DNA from 3 places in the Mesorhizobium marinum genome. Region 3 is predicted to be linked to each of the others. Evidence: predicted binding sites of a transcription regulator. Region 3 holds the regulator's gene; each other region holds the start of a gene.
The links. The regulator LexA, encoded in region 3, represses DNA repair genes until DNA is damaged. The targets are predictions, from matches to a motif close to TGTTCNNNNTGTGTTCNG.
Positions count from the first base shown of each region.

Region 1 (6,503 bases), on a different contig from region 3:
AAGCGCAGCCGCTCGCGGATTTCCTTCAGGATGCGCACGGCGATCTCGTTCTGCTTGGCCGAGAGGCGGTCGGGCAGGTCGGTGAACCAGCGGTCGGCCTTGCGGATCGACATTTCAGAGACCTGGCCGATATGCAGGCCGTCGATCTTCACGGCGAGCGCCTCGGGCTTCAGGCGAAAGCCGCTGCAGGCCGGGCAGGGGGTGGCCGACATGAAACGCTCGATCTCCTCGCGCATCCAGGCGGACTCGGTCTCCTTCCAGCGCCGCTCGAGATTGGGGATCACGCCCTCGAAGGACTTCGTCGTCTTGTAGGAGCGCAGGCCGTCGTCATAGCTGAAGGTGATTTCCTTCGAGCCGGTGCCGTGAAGGATGGCGTCCTGCGCCTCCTTCTTGAGGTCGCGCCAGCGGTCGCCGAGCTTGAAGCCGAAAATCTTGCCGAGCGCGTCGAGCGTCTGCGCGTAATAGGGCGAGGTCGACTTCGCCCACGGCGCCACCGCGCCCTCGCGCAGCGAGACATGGTCCTCCGGCACGACCAGCAGCGGGTCGATGGCGCGCTGGCTGCCGAGCCCGTCGCAGGCGGGGCAGGCGCCGAACGGGTTGTTGAAGGAGAACAGGCGCGGCTCGATCTCGGGGATCGTGAAGCCGGAGACGGGGCAGGCGAATTTTTCCGAGAAAAGGATGCGCTCGTGCGTCTCGTTGGCGCTCTTGTTGACCGCGTCGGCGCCGGTCTGGCTGGCGTCGAGCGGCTTGTCGGCGAATTCGGCGACGGCAAGACCCTCGGCGAGTTTCAGCGCGGTCTCCATGGAATCGGCGAGGCGGGTGGCGAGGTCGGCGCGCACGACGATGCGGTCGACGACGACGTCGATGTCGTGCTTGTATTTCTTGTCGAGCGCCGGCACGTCGGCGATCTCGTAGAAGACGCCGTCGACCTTTACGCGCTGGAACCCCTTCTTCTGGAGCTCGGCGAGTTCCTTGCGGTATTCGCCCTTCCGTCCCCTGACGATGGGCGCGAGGATGTAGAGCCGCGTGCCTTCGTCGAGCGCGAGCACGCGGTCGACCATCTGGGAAACCGTCTGGCTCTCGATCGGCAGGCCGGTCGCCGGCGAATAGGGCACGCCGGCGCGCGCGAAGAGCAGCCGCATGTAGTCGTAGATCTCGGTGACCGTGCCGACCGTGGAGCGCGGGTTCTTCGAGGTCGTCTTCTGCTCGATGGAGATGGCCGGCGACAGCCCGTCGATCTGGTCGACGTCGGGCTTCTGCATCATCTCGAGGAACTGCCGGGCATAGGCCGACAGACTCTCGACGTAGCGGCGCTGGCCCTCGGCGTAGATGGTGTCGAAGGCGAGCGACGATTTTCCCGAGCCGGACAGCCCGGTCATGACGATCAGCGAATCCCGGGGAAGGTCGAGATCGACGTTCTTCAGATTGTGCTCGCGCGCGCCCCGCACGGAAAGGAATTTATGGTCGGCCATGGCCGGTCCGCCGCCTCGTCTCGATCAATGATGGGATGGCAGCAAGGTGCCGGCCAATGCCCTTATTTAGGTGTTTTCGCCGCCGCGTCGAGGGGAGTCGTCCCTACTCGCAAACGGTCTAGCTCCCGGCAGGCCCAAAGGGCAAGCGAAAAGAACAGAGGCAGAACGACATCCTGACATCCGGGCGGCCGGGAAGCAGCCCGCGCGCTGCCTCACGGCGCGCCTGCCGATCACATTTCATTGCAGGCGCCCGTTCGCGGTTGACGCGGCATGGCCGCAGGTCCAAGTTTAGACATGTCTCACGCAGCCGGATGCCCACGCGGCATCATTCGCTGCCAAAGGGTGGTTTGCGAGACGCCGCAGACCGGCGAAGAGGTTTCGGAGAGACGCGCGGAAACTGACGAAGGAGGAAGGCATGACTCCACCGGACAATTTTAGGACGCTCCGCTAGACGAGCGGAGCAGGGCAGGCGCGCCCCGGATTTTTTCCGGCCGGATGATCCGGCACGATGCGGCCTGCTTCCCCAACCACAATCAGAGACCACAAGTCGGATCGTCGGCCAGTGCGCCGCGAGGCATCCGAAAGACAGCCGGCAATGGAATACCGGCATATCGGGTAAAGCCCGAACAAACGGTCCTGTCCTCCCCGCGAGAACAGGACCGTTTTCGTCTTGTCGTTTCGTTTGCCGGTGCTGCCGGTACGCATCCGGGCCTGTCACGAAATTGCTTGCGTTCCGGCGGGAAAGGTCTAGAACAAAAATAGAACAAACAACATGTGGACAGTTCCGCCCTGGCCATGTTTCGGCGGGCTGGCGGCGGCGCGATCCGGTAGGATGCGCGCGCATTTCGGTTTGCGATCTGGTTTCGGACGAGCGTGGAGAAGTATCATGGCAGGTAGCGTCAACAAGGTCATTCTGGTGGGCAATCTGGGCGCGGACCCCGAAATCCGCCGCCTGAACTCCGGCGATCCGGTCGTGAACCTGCGCATCGCGACGTCCGAAAGCTGGCGCGACAAGGGCTCGGGCGAGCGCAAGGAAAAGACGGAGTGGCACCAGGTCGTCATCTTCAACGACAACCTCGCCAAGGTCGCCGAGCAGTACCTCAAGAAGGGCATGAAGGTTTATGTCGAGGGCCAGCTGCAGACCCGCAAATGGCAGGACCAAACCGGCCAGGACCGCTATACGACCGAGGTGGTGCTGCAGAAGTTCCGGGGCGAACTGCAGATGCTGGACGGGCGCGGGCAGGGCGGCGAAGGCGGCCAGGTCGGTTATTCCGGCGGTGGCGGACGCAGTTCGGACTTCGGCCAGTCGGGTCCCGGCGAGAGCTATGGACGTAGCGGCGGTGGCGGCGGGAGCCGTGGCGGGGGCGCGTCGCGCGAACTGGACGACGAGATCCCGTTCTGATCGACGTCGGGCGAGGGTCCGGGCCGAAGGTCGAGCGTCACTTTAAAAGGCGGGTCACAAGCAGTTGAAAACAAGTGTAAAATGGATTGGCGACCGAACGTTTGTCGGCGAGACGACGTCCGGTCACGCGGTGATCTTCGGCACGGCGTCCGGTCCCGACGGCAGCCGGCCGAAGCTTGGCCCCAGCCCGATGGAACTGGTGCTGATGGGGGCCGGCGGCTGCTCGGCCTTCGACGTCGTGCACATCCTCGAGAAGGGCCGCGAGGCGATCGAGGATTGCGAGGTCGAACTGGAGGCCGATCGCGCCGAGACCGATCCCAAGGTCTTCACGCGCATCCACATGCATTTCGTTGTGAAGGGCCGCGCGCTGTCCGAGGCCAAGGTGAAGCGCGCCATCGAACTCTCGCTGGAAAAATACTGCTCGGCGACCGCGATGCTGGCGAAGTCCGCCGTGGTGACACACGACTTCGAGATCGTCGACACGGCGGCCTGAGCGGCCGGCGAACCGGTTATCCCGTCACCATCGCCTTGACGCCGTCGGCGACGAACTGGACGGCGAGGGCGGCGAGCAGCACGCCGAGCAGGCGCGTGAGGATCGAGCGGCCGGTTTCACCGAGGAACCGGTCGACCCGTTCGGCCAGCAGGAAGACCATGTAGGTCAGCGCCAGGCACACGGCGATGATGCCGACGAGGGCCGCCTTGCCCAGCGGCCCCTGGAAGCTGCCCGACAGAAGCACGGTCGCCGAGATGGCGCCTGGGCCGGAAATCAGGGGGATCGCCAGCGGGAAGGCGGCGATGTTGTGCACCATGTCCCTGGTGATGGCGACGTCGGCGGTCTTTTCCTTGCGGTCCTGGCGCTTCTCGAAAATCATCTCGAAGGCGATGAAGAAGAGCAGGAAGCCGCCGGCCACGCGGAAAGCCGGAAGCGTGATGCCGAAAAGCGAGAGGATGGTCGCGCCGGCGACGGCGAAGAGGGCGAGCACGCCGAAGGCGATCAGCGAGGAGCGGATCGACACCTGGTTCCGTTCGTCCCTGTTCATGCCGCGGGTAACCGCCAGGAAAAGCGGCGCCAGCCCCGGCGGGTCGATGGTCACCAGGATCGTCAGGAAGGCATTGAAAATGCTGTCATAAGTGGGCATGTCGGCTCCCCTCGGCGGCAGGCTAGCGCGCCGGCGCGGCCAGCGCCAGTGCGCAACCCCGCCGCGCCGCCGCCACAACGGCTTGCCCAGGAGGCTGCCTGCGCGCCGGGGCTGACCCTGCGGGAGGTCGTGGAAAGCAGGATATCCTTTTGAAATTTCTAGGCAAAACCAACGTTGGAAAAGCACTGCCGTGCGTTGGAGAATTGCTGGCGCTTCCTATATAAAGAAGACCTGATTCCTGAACTGTGTGACCCGTTTTGAACGATCAGAAGACACCGCACGGACCTGACGGCCCGTCCGACATCGAGCCGATTTCCATCATCGAGGAAATGCGGCGTTCCTATCTCGACTACGCGATGAGCGTGATCGTGTCGCGCGCGCTTCCCGACGTGCGCGACGGCATGAAGCCGGTGCACCGGCGCATCCTCTACGCCTCGCATGAGAGCGGCTACCACTGGAACCGCAAGCACGTTAAGTCGGCGCGCCCGGTCTCCGACGTGATGGGTAAATATCACCCGCACGGCGACGCCTCGATCTACGACGCGTTGGTGCGCATGGCGCAGGACTGGTCGCTGCGCGTGCCGCTGATCGACGGGCAGGGGAATTTCGGCTCGATCGACGGCGATCCGCCGGCGGCGATGCGCTACACCGAGGCGCGCCTTACCAAGGTCGCGCACGAGCTGCTCGAGGACATCGACAAGGACACGGTCGATTTCCAGGACAACTACGACGGCACCGACAGCGAACCGCGCGTCCTGCCGGCGCGGTTCCCGAACCTGCTGGTCAACGGCGCGGGCGGCATCGCCGTCGGCATGGCCACCAACATTCCGCCGCACAATCTCGGCGAGGTCTGCGACGGCGCCATCGCGGTCATCGACAATCCGGCGATCGACCTCCCGGCTCTGATGGAGATCATACCGGGTCCGGACTTCCCGACCGGCGGCATCGTGCTTGGGCGTTCCGGCATCTACAACGCCTATTCGACCGGCCGCGGCTCGATCGTCATGCGCGGCAAGGTGCATGTCGAGGAAGCCCGCGGCGACCGCGAGGCGATCGTCGTCACCGAGGTACCCTACCAGGTGAACAAGGCGACGATGATCGAGAAGATGGCCGAACTCGTGCGCGACAAGCGCGTCGAGGGCATCTCCGATATCCGCGACGAGAGCGACCGCCAGGGCTACCGGGTGGTCATCGAACTGAAGCGCGACGCCGTGGCCGACGTCGTGCTCAACCAGCTCTACCGCTACACGCCGCTGCAGACCTCGTTCGGCGCGAACGTGGTCGCCCTGAACGGCGGCAAGCCGGAAGTGATGTCGCTGATCGACATGCTGAAGGCCTTCGTGACCTTCCGCGAGGAGGTGGTGAGCCGGCGCACGAAGTACCTGCTGCGCAAGGCGCGCGACCGCGCCCATGTCCTCGTCGGCCTGGCGATCGCAGTGGCCAACATCGACGAGGTCATCAAGCTGATCCGCCATGCGCCGGACCCGCAGTCGGCGCGCGAGCAATTGATGGAGCGGCGCTGGCCGGCGGGCGACGTGGAGTCGCTGATCCTGCTGATCGACGATCCGCGCCATCGCGTGAACGACGACGGCACCTACAACCTGTCGGAGGAACAGGCGCGGGCGATCCTGGCGCTGCAGCTCTCCAGGCTGACGGCGCTCGGCCGCGACGAAATCGCCGACGAACTCACCAAGATCGGCGTCGAGATCAGCGACTACCTGGACATCCTGTCGTCGCGCACGCGCATCCAGCAGATCGTCAAGGACGAGCTTGCCGCGGTGCGCGAGGAATTCGGCACGCCGCGCCGGACGGAACTGACCGACGGCGACTCCGACATGGAGGACGAAGACCTCATCCAGCGCGAGGACATGGTCGTCACCGTCACGCATCAGGGCTACATCAAGCGCGTGCCGCTGTCGCTGTATCGCGCCCAGGCGCGCGGCGGCAAGGGCCGCTCGGGCATGGCGACCAAGGACGAGGATTTCCTGACCCGGCTGTTCGTCGCCAACACGCACACGCCGATCCTGTTCTTCTCCTCGCGCGGCATCGTCTACAAGGAAAAGGTCTGGCGGCTGCCGATCGGCAGCCCGCAGTCGCGCGGAAAATTCCTGCGCAACATGCTGCCGCTGGAGGAGGGCGACCGCATCACGGCGATCCTGCCGCTGCCCGAGGAATCGGAGTGGGACCGGCTGGACGTTATGTTCGCCACCACGCGCGGCACCGTGCGCCGCAACAGGCTGTCGGATTTCGCGGACGTCCGGCGCAACGGCAAAATCGCCATGAAGTTCGAGGACGAGGGCGACGCCATCCTGGCCGTCGAGGTCTGCACCGAGAACGACGACGTGCTGATGACGGCCGATTCCGGCCTGTGCGTCCGGTTCCCGGTGACCGATGTGCGCGTGTTCCAGAGCCGCGGTTCGCAGGGCGTGCGCGGCATCAAGCTCGGCGACGATGCGCGGGCGATCTCGATGACGATCATCGAGCACGTCG
Region 1 is NZ_JBFOCI010000007.1:43,934-50,436, forward strand. Features, by position in the region: gene uvrA (excinuclease ABC subunit UvrA) at 1-1,472, opposite strand, end outside; gene ABUE31_RS19385 (single-stranded DNA-binding protein) at 2,359-2,874, shown strand; gene ABUE31_RS19390 (OsmC family protein) at 2,939-3,367, shown strand; gene ABUE31_RS19395 (MarC family protein) at 3,384-4,013, opposite strand; gene gyrA (DNA gyrase subunit A) at 4,271-6,503, shown strand, end outside.
Region 1: uvrA (excinuclease ABC subunit UvrA) is a predicted target of LexA. The motif match lies at 1,623-1,640, and genes of this name have one in related genera.

Region 2 (6,503 bases), on a different contig from region 3:
AGCCCAGGAATTCCGTGGCGCCGGCCTTCTCGCGGACCGAGAACCACACCGTTTCCGTCGCCGCCTCGCCGGAACCCGCCCAGTTGGCGCGCGCTTCGGCCTTCTGGCGCTCCATCGCATCGGTGAAGCCGGCGAGATCGACCGAGATCCTGCGCTGGCGCAGCGCGTCCTGTGTCAGGTCGAGCGGGAAGCCGTAGGTGTCGTAGAGCTTGAACGCCGTCTCGCCGTCGAGCATGTCGCCCTCGCCGAGCGTGCCGGTCACATCCGCCAGCAGGCCGAGCCCGCGCGCCAGCGTCTTGCCGAAGCGCGTTTCCTCGAGCTTCAGCGTCTCGGTGATCAGCGCCTCGCCGCGCGCAAGTTCGGGATAGGCCTGGCCCATTTCGCGGATCAGCGCCGGCACCAGCTTCCACATCAGCGGCTCGGACGCGCCGAGCAGCTGGGCGTGGCGCATGGCACGCCGCATGATGCGGCGCAGCACGTAGCCGCGGCCCTCGTTGGACGGCAGCACGCCATCGGCGACCAGGAAGGCGGAGGAGCGCAGGTGATCGGCGATGACGCGGAACGAGGCCGTGTTGTCGGCGTCCGGGCCGCGCCCCAGTTCGGACGCCGTGACGTCGATCAGGTGCCGGAACAGGTCGGTCTCGAAAACGCTGTCCACACCCTGCAGGATGGACGCCATCCGCTCCAGCCCCATGCCGGTGTCGATGGAGGGGCGCGGAAGATCGACGCGCTCCTCCTTCGTCACCTGCTCATACTGCATGAAGACGAGGTTCCAGAACTCGAGGAAGCGGTCGCCGTCCTCCTCCGAGCTGCCGGGCGGGCCGCCCCAGATGTGTTCGCCGCGGTCGATGAATATCTCCGAGCACGGACCGCATGGGCCGGTGTCGCCCATCGCCCAGAAATTGTCCGACGTGGGAATGCGGATGATGCGGTCATCGGAGAAGCCGGCAATCTTTTTCCAGTAGCCGGCCGCCTCGTCGTCCGTGTGGTAGACGGTGACGAGAAGCTTGTCCTTCGGCAGTCCGAAATCGCGGGTGATCAGGTTCCAGGCCAGTTCGATCGCCTGTTCCTTGAAATAGTCGCCGAAGGAAAAATTGCCGAGCATCTCGAAGAAGGTGAGATGGCGCGCGGTGTAGCCGACATTGTCGAGGTCGTTGTGCTTGCCGCCGGCGCGCACGCATTTCTGCGCGGTGGTCGCGCGTGAATAGGAGCGCTTCTCCAGCCCGGTGAAGACGTTCTTGAACTGCACCATGCCGGCATTGGTGAACATCAGCGTGGGGTCGTTGCGCGGCACGAGCGGGCTGGAGGCCACCACGTCGTGCCCGTTCTTCCTGAAATAGTCGAGGAAGGTCGACCGGATGTCGTTCACGCCACTCATGGAAAAGCCTTCTGGTGCACCGGCCGGATCGGCCGGAAATTGGGTTCAGGCCTTTTAGCCGCCGCTCCAATAGCTGTCCAGAAACTCGGATGACGCCCGATGCGGAACAGCCAGGTGGGTGCGGCCCTGAATATGGCGGGTTCAGGAGCGCATCTTCGCTGCTGCCGCGCCGCCATTCGCCTACCCTTGCTTCGGGACACCGGGCCGCCCCGGCACGTAGCACCTACCCAAACAAAAACCGCCGGCGTCAGCCGGCGGCCTTTATCGATCCACGGCGGTCTGCGGTGTCACATGCCGCCGGCGGCCGCGTCGTCGTCGAGTTCGTCGCGCGAGGCGTTGTCGAGGAACTTTTCCGCAATCAGCCCGGCATTCTGGCGAAGCGCCAGCTCGATCTCGCGCGCCGTGTCGGGATTGTCGTGCAGGAACTGCTTCGCATTTTCGCGCCCCTGGCCGAGGCGCTGCGAATTGTAGGAGAACCAGGCGCCCGACTTCTCGACGACGCCGGCCTTGACGCCGAGATCGACGAGTTCGCCCGTCTTCGACACGCCCTCGCCGTACATGATGTCGAACTCCACCTGCTTGAACGGCGGCGCCAGCTTGTTCTTCACCACCTTCACGCGGGTCTGGTTGCCGACCACCTCGTCACGGTCCTTGACCGCGCCGATGCGGCGGATGTCGAGGCGCACGGAAGCGTAAAACTTGAGCGCGTTGCCGCCCGTCGTCGTCTCGGGCGAGCCGAACATCACGCCGATCTTCATGCGGATCTGGTTGATGAAGATGACCATCGTGTTGGAGCGCGAGATCGAAGCGGTGAGCTTGCGCAGCGCCTGGCTCATCAGTCGCGCCTGCAGGCCCGGCAGCGAATCGCCCATCTCGCCCTCGATTTCGGCGCGCGGGGTGAGCGCCGCCACCGAATCGACCACCAGCACGTCGATCGCGCCCGAGCGCACCAGCGTGTCGCAGATCTCCAGCGCCTGCTCGCCGGTGTCGGGCTGCGAAATCAGCAGGTCTTCCAGATTGACCCCGAGCTTGCGGGCATAGACCGGATCGAGCGCGTGCTCGGCGTCGACGAAGGCGCAGATGCCGCCCTTCTTCTGCGCCTCCGCGACCGTGTGCAGCGCCAGGGTCGTCTTGCCGGAGCTTTCCGGCCCGTAGATCTCGATGATGCGGCCGCGCGGCAGGCCGCCGACGCCGAGCGCGATGTCGAGGCCGAGCGATCCGGTCGAGACCGTGCCGATCTCGACGACCTGCTCGTTCGTCCCGAGCCGCATGATCGAACCTTTGCCGAAGGCGCGTTCGATCTGCGAAAGCGCGGCATCCAGAGCCTTAGTCTTGTCCACCGTATTGTCCTCTACGAGCCGCAATGAATTCTGCGCCATGATATCACCCCTTGGTCCTCGATGTAGGCCGGAACATCAGTTGCTTCACATAATGTGTACCCTCTTTGTTCTCATTTTGCAAGAACCCCTATCACACTGATTGATTTGGCATAACCGGATTTGTTCCCGGTTCATTCGCATCCCCCTGATGCGGGATGTATCCACATGCCGGGCCGCGGCATCACGTCGCCCGTCGCGGTGTCCGATGATTCGGAGGGCCGGTTGCGGGCGTCGACCGGGCAACCTAATCTCGACTGGATTCGCGTGCAGACCGGGCGTGCAATGGCCTCTCCGAAAATCGTAGCCGTCGGCGGCGCCCATATCGACAGGCGCGGGCAGATGACGGACGCCTTCGTGCCGGGCGCGTCGATCCCCGGAACGATGCGCGAGGAGGTCGGCGGCGGCGCGTTCAACGCGTTGCGAACGGCCGTCCGTCGCGGTGCCCTGGGCGCCATGATGTCGGTGCGCGGCGGAGATTCGACCGGCGATGCCGTGGCCGAAGCGATGGCGCAAGCCGGCATCGCCGACCTTTCGGCGATCTTCCTCGACCGGGCGACGCCGAGCTACACCGCGCTGCTCGACCGCGACGGCGATGTCGTGGCGGCGCTCGCCGACATGCAGCTCTACGAGGCCGCGTTCCCCAAGCAGTTGAGGCGCGCCAAGGTGCGCGAGGCGCTAGCCGAGGCCGACGCCGTGCTCTGCGACGCCAATATTCCGGCGGCGGGGCTGGAGCGGCTGGCGGCGCTTAGTGCCGACCGGCCGGTCTTCGCGATCGCCATATCACCGGCGAAGGTCAAGCGGATGTCCGGCATCCTGCCCGCGCTCGCCTGCCTGTTCATGAACCGGCGCGAAGCCGCGGCGCTCGCCGGCACGGCGCAGGACGATCCTGTGGAGACGATCGTCGGGAGGCTCCGCGCGCTCGGCCTGGCGCGCGGCGTCATCACGCAGGGCGACCGGCCGGTCGTCGGCTTCGACGCTTTCCACATGTTCTCGGTGACGCCGCCGACGCCGCGGAGGATCGCCGATGTTACCGGCGCCGGCGACGCGCTTGCCGGGACGATGACGGTCGCGCTTCTCGACGGGGCGTCGTACGATGCGGCCCTGCGCGAAGGCATGGCGGCTTCCATGCTCGCGGTCGAGTGTCCAAGCTCCACCCCGGCGCTGTCGCAGGTCGACTTCGCCGAGGCGCTGGCCCTTGTGCCGGCGCCCGTGAAGGTGCAATGACGCGGGTCCTGGAGACGCCATGACGCCCGATACCGCCCGCCCCTTCGTCGACCTTCTGCCGGCCGTGGCCGACGCGCTTGCCGCCGGCCGCCCCGTGGTTGCGCTCGAAAGTACCATCATCACGCATGGCATGCCCTATCCCGACAACAGCGTGATGGCGGCAAATGTCGAGCGCATCATAGCGGAGGAAGGCGCGGTGCCCGCCACCATCGCCGTGGTCGGCGGCCGCATCAAGGTCGGCCTGTCCGACGGCGAGCGGGAATCGCTGGCGACTGCAAGCGGCGCCATGAAGCTGTCGCGCGCCGACCTCGGCTTCGCGGTCGCGCAGGGGCGCACGGGCGGCACCACGGTGGCCGCGACCATGATCTGCGCACGCATGGCCGGCATCAGGGTTTTCGCCACGGGCGGCATCGGCGGCGTCCACAAGGGCGCGGAAGAGAGTTTTGACATTTCCGCCGACCTCGACGAACTGGCGCGCACCCCGGTCGTCGTGGTGTCGGCGGGCGCCAAGGCGATCCTCGACATCGAGAAGACGCTGGAGGTGCTGGAGACGCGCGGCGTGCCGGTGGTAGCGCTGGCCGCCGACATCATGCCCGCCTTCTGGTCGCGCCAGTCGCCCTACCGCGCGCCGCTGCGCCTGGAGCGGCCCGAGGACATCGCGGCGCTGTTCGAGACGCGTCGCAAGCTCGGCCTCGACGGCGGCATGCTGGTCGCCAATCCGGTGCCGGAAGAGGACGAGATCCCGGCCGGCGAGATGGCGCGCTACATCGCGGCCGCGCACCGCGCCGCCGCGGAGCAGAAGATCGCCGGCAAGGCGGTGACGCCGTTCCTGCTCGGCAAGATTCTTGAGCTTACCGACGGCCGGAGCCTGAAGACCAACATCGCGCTGGTCGAAAACAATGCGCGCATCGCGGCGCGGATCGCGAAAGCGCTCTAGCGTTCAGGCGCGGAGCTTCCGGCCAAGCTTGGCAGCCCCCGAACGTCGATAGCGGCGATCAGCCCTTGCCCGCCCGGATACCGGCCTCATAGGCCTTGCGCGCCCATGGCTCCATTTCGTCGGCGCTGTCGGCGGCACCGTCGGGCAGCGACCAGTAGGGCATAGCCACCGACTTGCCGTGGCGCGAATGCACGTAGGTCCACTGCGTCGCGCCCGCCGCCTCATACTCCGGCGCGACGGTCGCATCCCCCTTCAGCATGAGTTCGCCGCGCAGTTCGACGGCGATGATGACGCCGTCGAAATAGATACCCTTGCCGCCGAACATGCGGCGGATCGAGACCGGACCCAGTCCGGAAAACAGGTCGGAAATCGCGTCGGCGTCCATGCGGTCGATTATGGCAGCAGGAATGGCGGCTGTCATTGCGGATGGCCCGGCTGCCGCTCTATCCTGCCGAGGTCTGACATCGGGAGCACGGTCATGCCGGTTCTGCTCAAAGGGTCTTGCCGCTGCGGGGCGGTCGGCTTCGAGTTCGAAAGCCACACGCCGGCGCCGTTCATGCTCTGCTACTGCTCGATCTGCCGGAAGCAGCAGGGCGGAGGCGGATATGCGATCAACCTCGGCGGGATATCGTCCACGCTGAAGGTGGATGGCAAGCGCAGCCTCGGCGTCTACCGTGCAGAAATCCAGGACGAAGAGCGGCCGCGCTGCGAGGTGTCCACCGGCGAGCGGAATTTCTGCAGGAAATGCGGATCGGCCCTGTGGCTCTACGATCCGACCTGGCCGGAACTGGTGCACCCGTTCGCCTCGGCGATCGACAGCGAACTGCCCAAGCCCAGGGAGCGCGTCCACATCATGCTGAAGTACAAGGCATCATGGGTCGAGCCGAGCATTCGCAAGGGCGACAAGGCTTTCGACGCCTACCCCGAGGAGTCGATCGCCGACTGGCACAAGCGCACGAAGATGTGGGTGGCGTAGCCCTACGCCGCGCTCGCCGCGCGCGCTTCTGCAAGCGCCTTGAGGTCGGCGGGCTGCAGCTCGACGGATTCGCCGCAGCCGCAGGCCGAACTCTGGTTGGGGTTGCGGAAGGTGAAGCCGGTGCGCAGCGTGGTCTTCTCGAAGTCCATCTCGGTGCCGAGCAGGAAGAGCGCGGCTTCCGGCGCGACCCAGACCTGCGCGCCGTTCTTCTCGACATGGTCGTCGCCGGCCTTCGGCTCGGTAACGAGGTCGACCGTGTACTCCATGCCGGCGCAGCCGCCCTTCTTGATGCCGAGGCGCACACCCCTGGCGTTGTCGCGGCTGGCAACGATCTCGTTGACGCGCTCGGCGGCGGCGTCGGTCATCGAAATGACGGCGAAGCGTCCCATGTCAGTCTCCAAGCCATGCAGGTTCAAGGCCTGCCGGATGATTCATCCCTAAAATGGTGAAGTTTTTGGCCCGATGCAAGTTGTGGCGTCGATCTGACAACCTGAGCAGACGGCGGTGCTTCAGATGAAATTGCCCCTCACGTGACTTCGACAACCAACGGCTATCTGTTCAAGAGCGCCTTCGCGAACTCGTCAGCCTGATCCCGATAGCGAGCCCACT
Region 2 is NZ_JBFOCI010000007.1:218,942-225,444, reverse strand. Features, by position in the region: gene alaS (alanine--tRNA ligase) at 1-1,378, opposite strand, end outside; gene recA (recombinase RecA) at 1,666-2,757, opposite strand; gene ABUE31_RS20330 (carbohydrate kinase family protein) at 3,040-3,981, shown strand; gene ABUE31_RS20325 (pseudouridine-5'-phosphate glycosidase) at 4,001-4,918, shown strand; gene ABUE31_RS20320 (TfoX/Sxy family protein) at 4,977-5,303, opposite strand; gene ABUE31_RS20315 (GFA family protein) at 5,397-5,894, shown strand; gene sufA (Fe-S cluster assembly scaffold SufA) at 5,897-6,283, opposite strand; gene ABUE31_RS20305 (DMP19 family protein) at 6,445-6,503, opposite strand, start outside.
Region 2: recA (recombinase RecA) is a predicted target of LexA. The motif match lies at 2,813-2,830, and genes of this name have one in related genera.

Region 3 (6,503 bases):
GACCGCCGCCGACACGCTGCTCGGCACCTTCACCAAGGACCGGGTACCCGACCAGACCGTCGCCGAGGCGGCGTTCGCGCTCCAGGCCAACGAGGTGAGCCAGATCGTCGACGGCGCATTCGGCCCGGTGCTGCTGCGGGTCACCCAGATAACGCCGGCGGTCGTCAGGTCGCTTGACGAGGTGTCGCCGGAGATCCGCAAGGAACTGGCGGTCGCCGAGGCCAATCGCATCCTGCTCGACGTCCACGACAACTACGAGGACAGCCGCGCCGGCGGCGATTCGCTGCGCGAAGCCGCGACCAAGCTCGGCCTCAAGGTGATGACCGTCGAGGCGATCGACCGCGCGGCGCAGCGCCCCGACGGCTCCATCGTCACCGACCTGCCGCAGTCGAAGGAACTGCTCGATGCCGCGTTCGAGTCCGAAACGGGCATCGAGAACGCGCCGATAAACGTCGGCAGCACCGGCTTTGTGTTCTACGAGGTGGAGGCGATCACCCCTGCCCGCGACCGCACGCTCGACGAGGTCAAGGACAAGGTTGCCGCCGACTGGAGGACCGATGAGGTCGATACCCGGCTCGCGGCCAAGGCGGCGGACGTCGAGAAGCGGCTGAAGGACGGCGCGCAGATCGACGCGCTGGCGACCGAACTCGGCCTGGAGAAGCAGACCAAGCGCGGACTGAAGCGCGAGACCGACGATGGCGACTTCGGTCGTCCCGGTGTCGCCGCGGTGTTCGGCGTGCCCGAAGGCGGTAGCGGCGTGGTCGCAGCGCCGACGGGCGACGCCCAGATCGTGTTCAAGGTCACCGAGGTGTTCGAACCGGCCGGCGCGGATGCGAACTCCATTCCCGACGACGCCAGGACCAGCTTCGCGTCGGGCATGGCCGACGACCTTCTCGACCAGCTCGTCGCCAAGCTGCAGGGACAGTACGGCGTGGCGGTCGACCGTTCGGCCATCGAGCAGGCGCTGGCGTTCTAGCGCCTCGACGGACGGGATCGGGGGCCATGGCGACACTGAAGGAACACATCGCAAAGGTGGCGGGCGGCAGCCCGCTCTCCTTCGAGGAGGCCCGCGAAGCCTTCGACATCATCATGTCGGGCGAAGCCACGCCCGGCCAGATTGGCGGCTTCCTGATGGCGCTGCGCGTACGCGGCGAGACCGTCGACGAGATTTCCGGCGCGGTTGCGACGATGCGCGCCAAGATGCTGCGGGTCGACGCACCGGCCGGCGCGATCGATATCGTCGGCACAGGCGGCGACGGTTCCCACAGCGTGAACATCTCCACCGCGTCCGCCTTCGTCATCGCCGGCGCCGGCGTCCCGGTCGCCAAGCACGGCAACCGCGGGCTGTCCTCGCAGACCGGCGCCGCCGACGTCCTGACGGCGCTCGGCGTCAGGATCGACCTTGCCCCGGAAGCGATCGCCCGTTGCATCGCGGAGGCCGGCGTCGGCTTCATGTTCGCGCCGTCCCACCACCCCGCGATGCGGCATGTCGGCCCGACGCGGGCCGAGCTCGGCACGCGCACGATCTTCAACCTGCTCGGCCCGCTCTCCAATCCGGCCGGCGTGAAAAGGCAGATGGTCGGCGTCTTCGCGCCCGAGTGGATCGAGCCCGTCGCGCATACGCTGAAGGCGCTCGGCGCCGAGCGCGCCTGGGTGGCGCATGGCGACGGTTACGACGAGATCACCGCGACCGGCGAGACGCAGGTCGCGGAACTGGCTGACGGGACCGTGCGCGCGTTTACGCTGACGCCCGAGGCCGTCGGCCTGGCGCGCCACGCCAGGGACGATCTGCGCGGCGGCGACGCGGCGTTCAACGCAGCCGCCCTTCGGCGCTTGCTCGAAGGCGCGCCCGGAGCCTATCGCGACACCGTGCTGATGAACGCCGGCGCCGGCCTGGTCGTCGCCGGCAAGGCGCAGTCGATTGAGGACGGGGTGGCGCAGGCCGCCACCGCGATCGACAGCGGCAAGGCTGCCGGCGTGCTCGACCGGCTCGTCGCCGCTTCCAACGGCTGACCCATGGCCGACATCCTCAACAAGATCGAGCACTACAAGCGCGAGGAGATCGCGGCCGCGAAGGCGCGCCTGCCACTCGCCGAACTGAAGGCCAGGGTTGGCGATGCAAGCCGTCCGCGCGGCTTCCTGGCCGCGCTGGAGAAAAAGCGCGCCGCCGGCGATTTCGCGCTGATCGCCGAGATCAAGAAGGCGAGCCCGTCGAAGGGACTGATCCGCGCCGACTTCGATCCGCCGGCGCTGGCGTGCGCCTATGAACTGGGCGGCGCGGCATGCCTGTCGGTGCTGACCGACGCGCCTTCGTTCCAGGGCGCGCCCGAATTCCTGACCGCGGCGCGCGCGGCCGTTTCGCTGCCTGCCCTGCGCAAGGATTTCATGTTCGAGCCCTATCAGGTGTTCGAAGCGCGCGCCTGGGGTGCCGACGCCATCCTCATCATCATGGCCAGCGTCGGCGATGACGACGCCAGGGCGCTCGAGGACACAGCCCACGAACTCGGCATGGACGCGCTGATCGAGGTGCACGACGAGGCGGAGACCGAGCGCGCGCTGAAGCTGTCGTCGAGGCTTGTTGGCGTCAACAACCGCAACCTGCGCACCTTCGAGACCACGCTCGAAACCTCGGAGCGCCTGGCCAGGATGGTGCCGGACGACCGGCTGCTGGTCGGCGAAAGCGGCATTTTCACCCATGACGACTGCCTGCGGCTCGCGCGCGCCGGCATCGGCACGTTCCTGGTCGGCGAAAGCCTGATGCGCCAGGCGGACGTGACCGCTGCGACGCAGGCGCTGCTGCGCGGCGCTCCCTCACACGTTCGGGCCTAGTCGCGACGATGGCCCGCCTCACCCATCTCGGCGCCGACGGCAAGGCCGACATGGTCGACGTCGGCGGCAAGGACGAGACCGAGCGCACGGCGGTTGCCGAGGGGGCCGTGACGATGCAGCCCTCGACGCTGAAAACCATCCTCGAGGGAAACGCCAAGAAGGGCGACGTGCTGGGCGCGGCCCGCATCGCCGGCATCATGGCTGCCAAGCGGACGCACGAACTGATCCCGCTCTGTCATCCGCTGCTGCTGACCAAGGTTGCGGTCGACATCGTACCGGACGAGGCCCTGCCCGGTCTGCGCGTCACCGCGCTGGCGCGCGTGACCGGCAAGACCGGCGTCGAGATGGAAGCGTTGACCGCCGCTTCCGTCGCCTGCCTCACCATCTACGACATGGCCAAGGCGGTCGATCGCGGCATGGTGGTCTCCGGCATCAGGGTCGTCGAGAAGACCGGCGGCAAGTCCGGCGACTTCAAGGCCGACCGAGGGAAACCGGAATGAGCGGACTGCTTCCCGTCGACCATGCGCTGGCGCGCATGCTCGAGGGCGCCGCCCCGCTGGCTGCCGAGACGGTGCCGCTCGCCGAGGCCGGCGGGCGCGTGCTTGCCGCCCCGGTCAAGGCGCTGCGCACGCAGCCGCCCTTCGACGCCTCCGCCATGGACGGCTACGCCGTGCGCGCCGCCGACGTGGCGCATGTTCCCTCGCGCCTGACGGTGATCGGCGACGCGCCCGCCGGCCGCCGCTTCGCGGGCGCGGTCGGCGAACGCCAGGCCGTCCGCATCTTCACGGGCGCGCCCGTCCCCGAAGGCGCCGACACGATCGCCATCCAGGAAAACGTCAAGTCGCTCGGCGGCGACGTGATCGAGGTACTTGAGACGGTCGCCGCCGGTCGCCACATCCGTCGCCGCGGCCTCGACTTCACCGAGGGTGAAGTCCTGCTCGACGCCGGGCGCCTGCTCGACGCCGCCGCCCTCTCGCTGGCCGCTTCGGCGAACCACCCTTCCCTTCCGGTCGTGAAGCAACCGCTGGTCGCCATTATCGCCACGGGCGACGAACTCGTCCCGCCCGGCAGCACCCCCGCCGCCGACCAGATCATCGCCTCCAACGCCTATGGCGTCGCCGCGATCGCCAGGCAATCCGGCGCGCGCGTGCTCGATTTGGGCATCGCGCCCGACCGCATCGAGGCAATTTCGGCGCTGCTGCAGCAGGCGCTGGATGCCGGCGCGGACGTTATCGTCACGCTTGGCGGCGCGTCGGTGGGCGACCACGACCTGGTACAGGCGGCGCTCGTCGGCTTCGGGATGGAACTCGGCTTCTGGAAGATCGCGATGCGCCCCGGCAAGCCGCTGATGTCAGGACGCCTCGGTGCGACACGCTGCATCGGGCTGCCCGGCAACCCGGTGGCCAGCCTCGTCTGCTCGCAACTCTTCCTCAAACCGCTCCTGGCGAGGCTCGGCGGCCGACAGCATGACGACCAGACGGTCGACGCGGTTCTCGGCGCACCGATGGCGGCGAACGACCAGCGCCAGGATTACGTCCGCGCAAGGGTCGAGCATACGGCCGCCGGCCTCTTGGCGACGCCCTTCGATGTCCAGGACTCCTCGATGCTGCGGCTGCTTTCCGACGCCGGCGGCCTGATCGTGCGCGCGCCCTTTGCGCCAGCCGTCGAGGCCGGTGCGCCGTGCCGGCTCCTCCGGTTACGCTGAACAAATCGTCAACGAATTCATTAAACTTTAAACAGTTGCGGAACACAACTGGAACAGATAGTGTTTGTTCTGGTTTTGTTTGAGGCTTGATTCCCGGGGGAAACGCCAATGCTGACGCGCAAGCAACACGAGCTTCTCCTGTTCATTCATGAGCGGCTGAAGGAATCGGGCATCCCGCCGTCCTTCGACGAAATGAAGGAAGCTCTGGACCTTGCGTCGAAGTCGGGCATCCACCGGCTGATCACCGCGCTTGAGGAGCGTGGCTTCATTCGCCGCCTGCCCAATCGCGCACGCGCACTGGAAGTGCTGCGTCTCCCCGATTCCATCGCGCCCGGCCTGAACGCGGCGAAGAAGTTCTCGCCGAGCGTCATCCAGGGAAGCCTGGGACGCGGCCAGCCGGAGCCGGCGCGGTCACGCATGGCGAGCAATGACGACGACGCCGGCTCGTCCGTCGCCATCCCGGTCATGGGCCGCATCGCGGCGGGCGTGCCGATCGACGCCATCCAGCACAAGACGCATTCCATCGCGGTTCCGCCCGAGATGCTGTCCGGCGGCGAGCACTATGCGCTCGAGGTGAAGGGCGATTCGATGATCGAGGCCGGCATCTTCGACGGCGACACGGTCATCATCAAGAATTCCTCGACCGCCAATCCCGGTGAAATCGTCGTGGCGCTTGTCGACGACGAGGAGGCGACCTTGAAGCGCTTCAGGCGCAAGGGCGCCTCGATCGCGCTGGAGGCCGCGAACCCGGCTTACGAGACCCGCATCTTCGGCCCCGACCGCATCAAGGTTCAGGGCAAGCTCGTCGGCCTGATCCGCCGCTACTGACCGGTTTCATCCTGCCCGACCGCGCTCCGCGCTGGCCCACTCGGCTTGGCGTCGGGCTTTCGGGTTTCGGCCGCCGGCCTTCGGTAGGGCGGCAGTCCGCGCGCGGCGCGTGAGAACCGGCGCTGGTCGTGCCAGGGCCGGTAGGGTGTGGCGATGGCGAAGCGGATTTCGGCCGGAGCGTCGTCCGACAGGACGATTGCGGCGCTTCCACCAACGGCAAGATCGCGGCCGGTGACGACGAGCGCGTCGCTCCACCGGCAGGCGTTTGCCGCGGTCGCATCCTCGATCACGATCACCTCGGCAACGGCGCAGGCGTCGGTCGCGGCTTGCGTGTCGAGCGCATGGGCGACCGTCGCGCCGGCCGGGTGGCGGGCAAGGCAAAGCCCGTCTCCGCAGACGAACCCGGCAGCACCGTCCAGGTTCTTGGCTGCCCCGGTTCCGTCCCCGGTCGCATCTGCACTCTGGGCGGCGCTGCGTTGCTGCCTGCCCTCAGGCCTGACGACCGCGTCGGCCTGCAGCGCACGCCTCCAGTTGTCGGCGGTGAACTGGCTGGGCCGTGCTCGGTTGACGGCTATGCCGTCGCCGATCCCGAGGCCGACGAGCCGGCCGTCTTCGGAGGCGAACAGGTCCGGCTCCGGGCGCTCGATGAGCAGGAAGAAGCCGGCGGCCGCGATCGGAACGGCCGCTAGTCGGAGCCATGTCGAGAACACCGTGGCGACCAGAAGCGCGACGGTCAGCACCGCCACGGCGGACGCCGGCACAAGCCCCACGATGTCGCTCGGCGAACGCTCCGCGAACCACTGAGCGATGGCGACCGTCCAGGCGAGCCCTATCCCCATCACCTGGAAGAACGGTCCGTCGAGCCCGAACGGCATGGCAAGCGAGCCGAGCACCGCGAACGGCATGACCACGAAGGAGACGATCGGCATCGCGGCGAGATTGGTGAACAGGCCAAGCGACGGCATCTGCTGGAAATGCCACGCGGCGTAGATCGCCGTCGCGCCGCCGGCGGCAATCGAGGTCACCGCAAGTCCGGCAAAGCCGAGCAGGACCGCGCGCAGCAACCGAACCGGCAGCGAACGCGCGAGCGGCGGACCCGCCGGCCGCTCGGTGCGCCAGTCCGACCACGCCGCGTAGACGC
Region 3 is NZ_JBFOCI010000008.1:18,694-25,196, forward strand. Features, by position in the region: gene ABUE31_RS20555 (SurA N-terminal domain-containing protein) at 1-976, shown strand, start outside; gene trpD (anthranilate phosphoribosyltransferase) at 1,003-2,013, shown strand; gene trpC (indole-3-glycerol phosphate synthase TrpC) at 2,017-2,829, shown strand; gene moaC (cyclic pyranopterin monophosphate synthase MoaC) at 2,838-3,329, shown strand; gene ABUE31_RS20575 (molybdopterin molybdotransferase MoeA) at 3,326-4,534, shown strand; gene lexA (transcriptional repressor LexA) at 4,643-5,362, shown strand; gene ABUE31_RS20585 (ComEC/Rec2 family competence protein) at 5,356-6,503, opposite strand, start outside.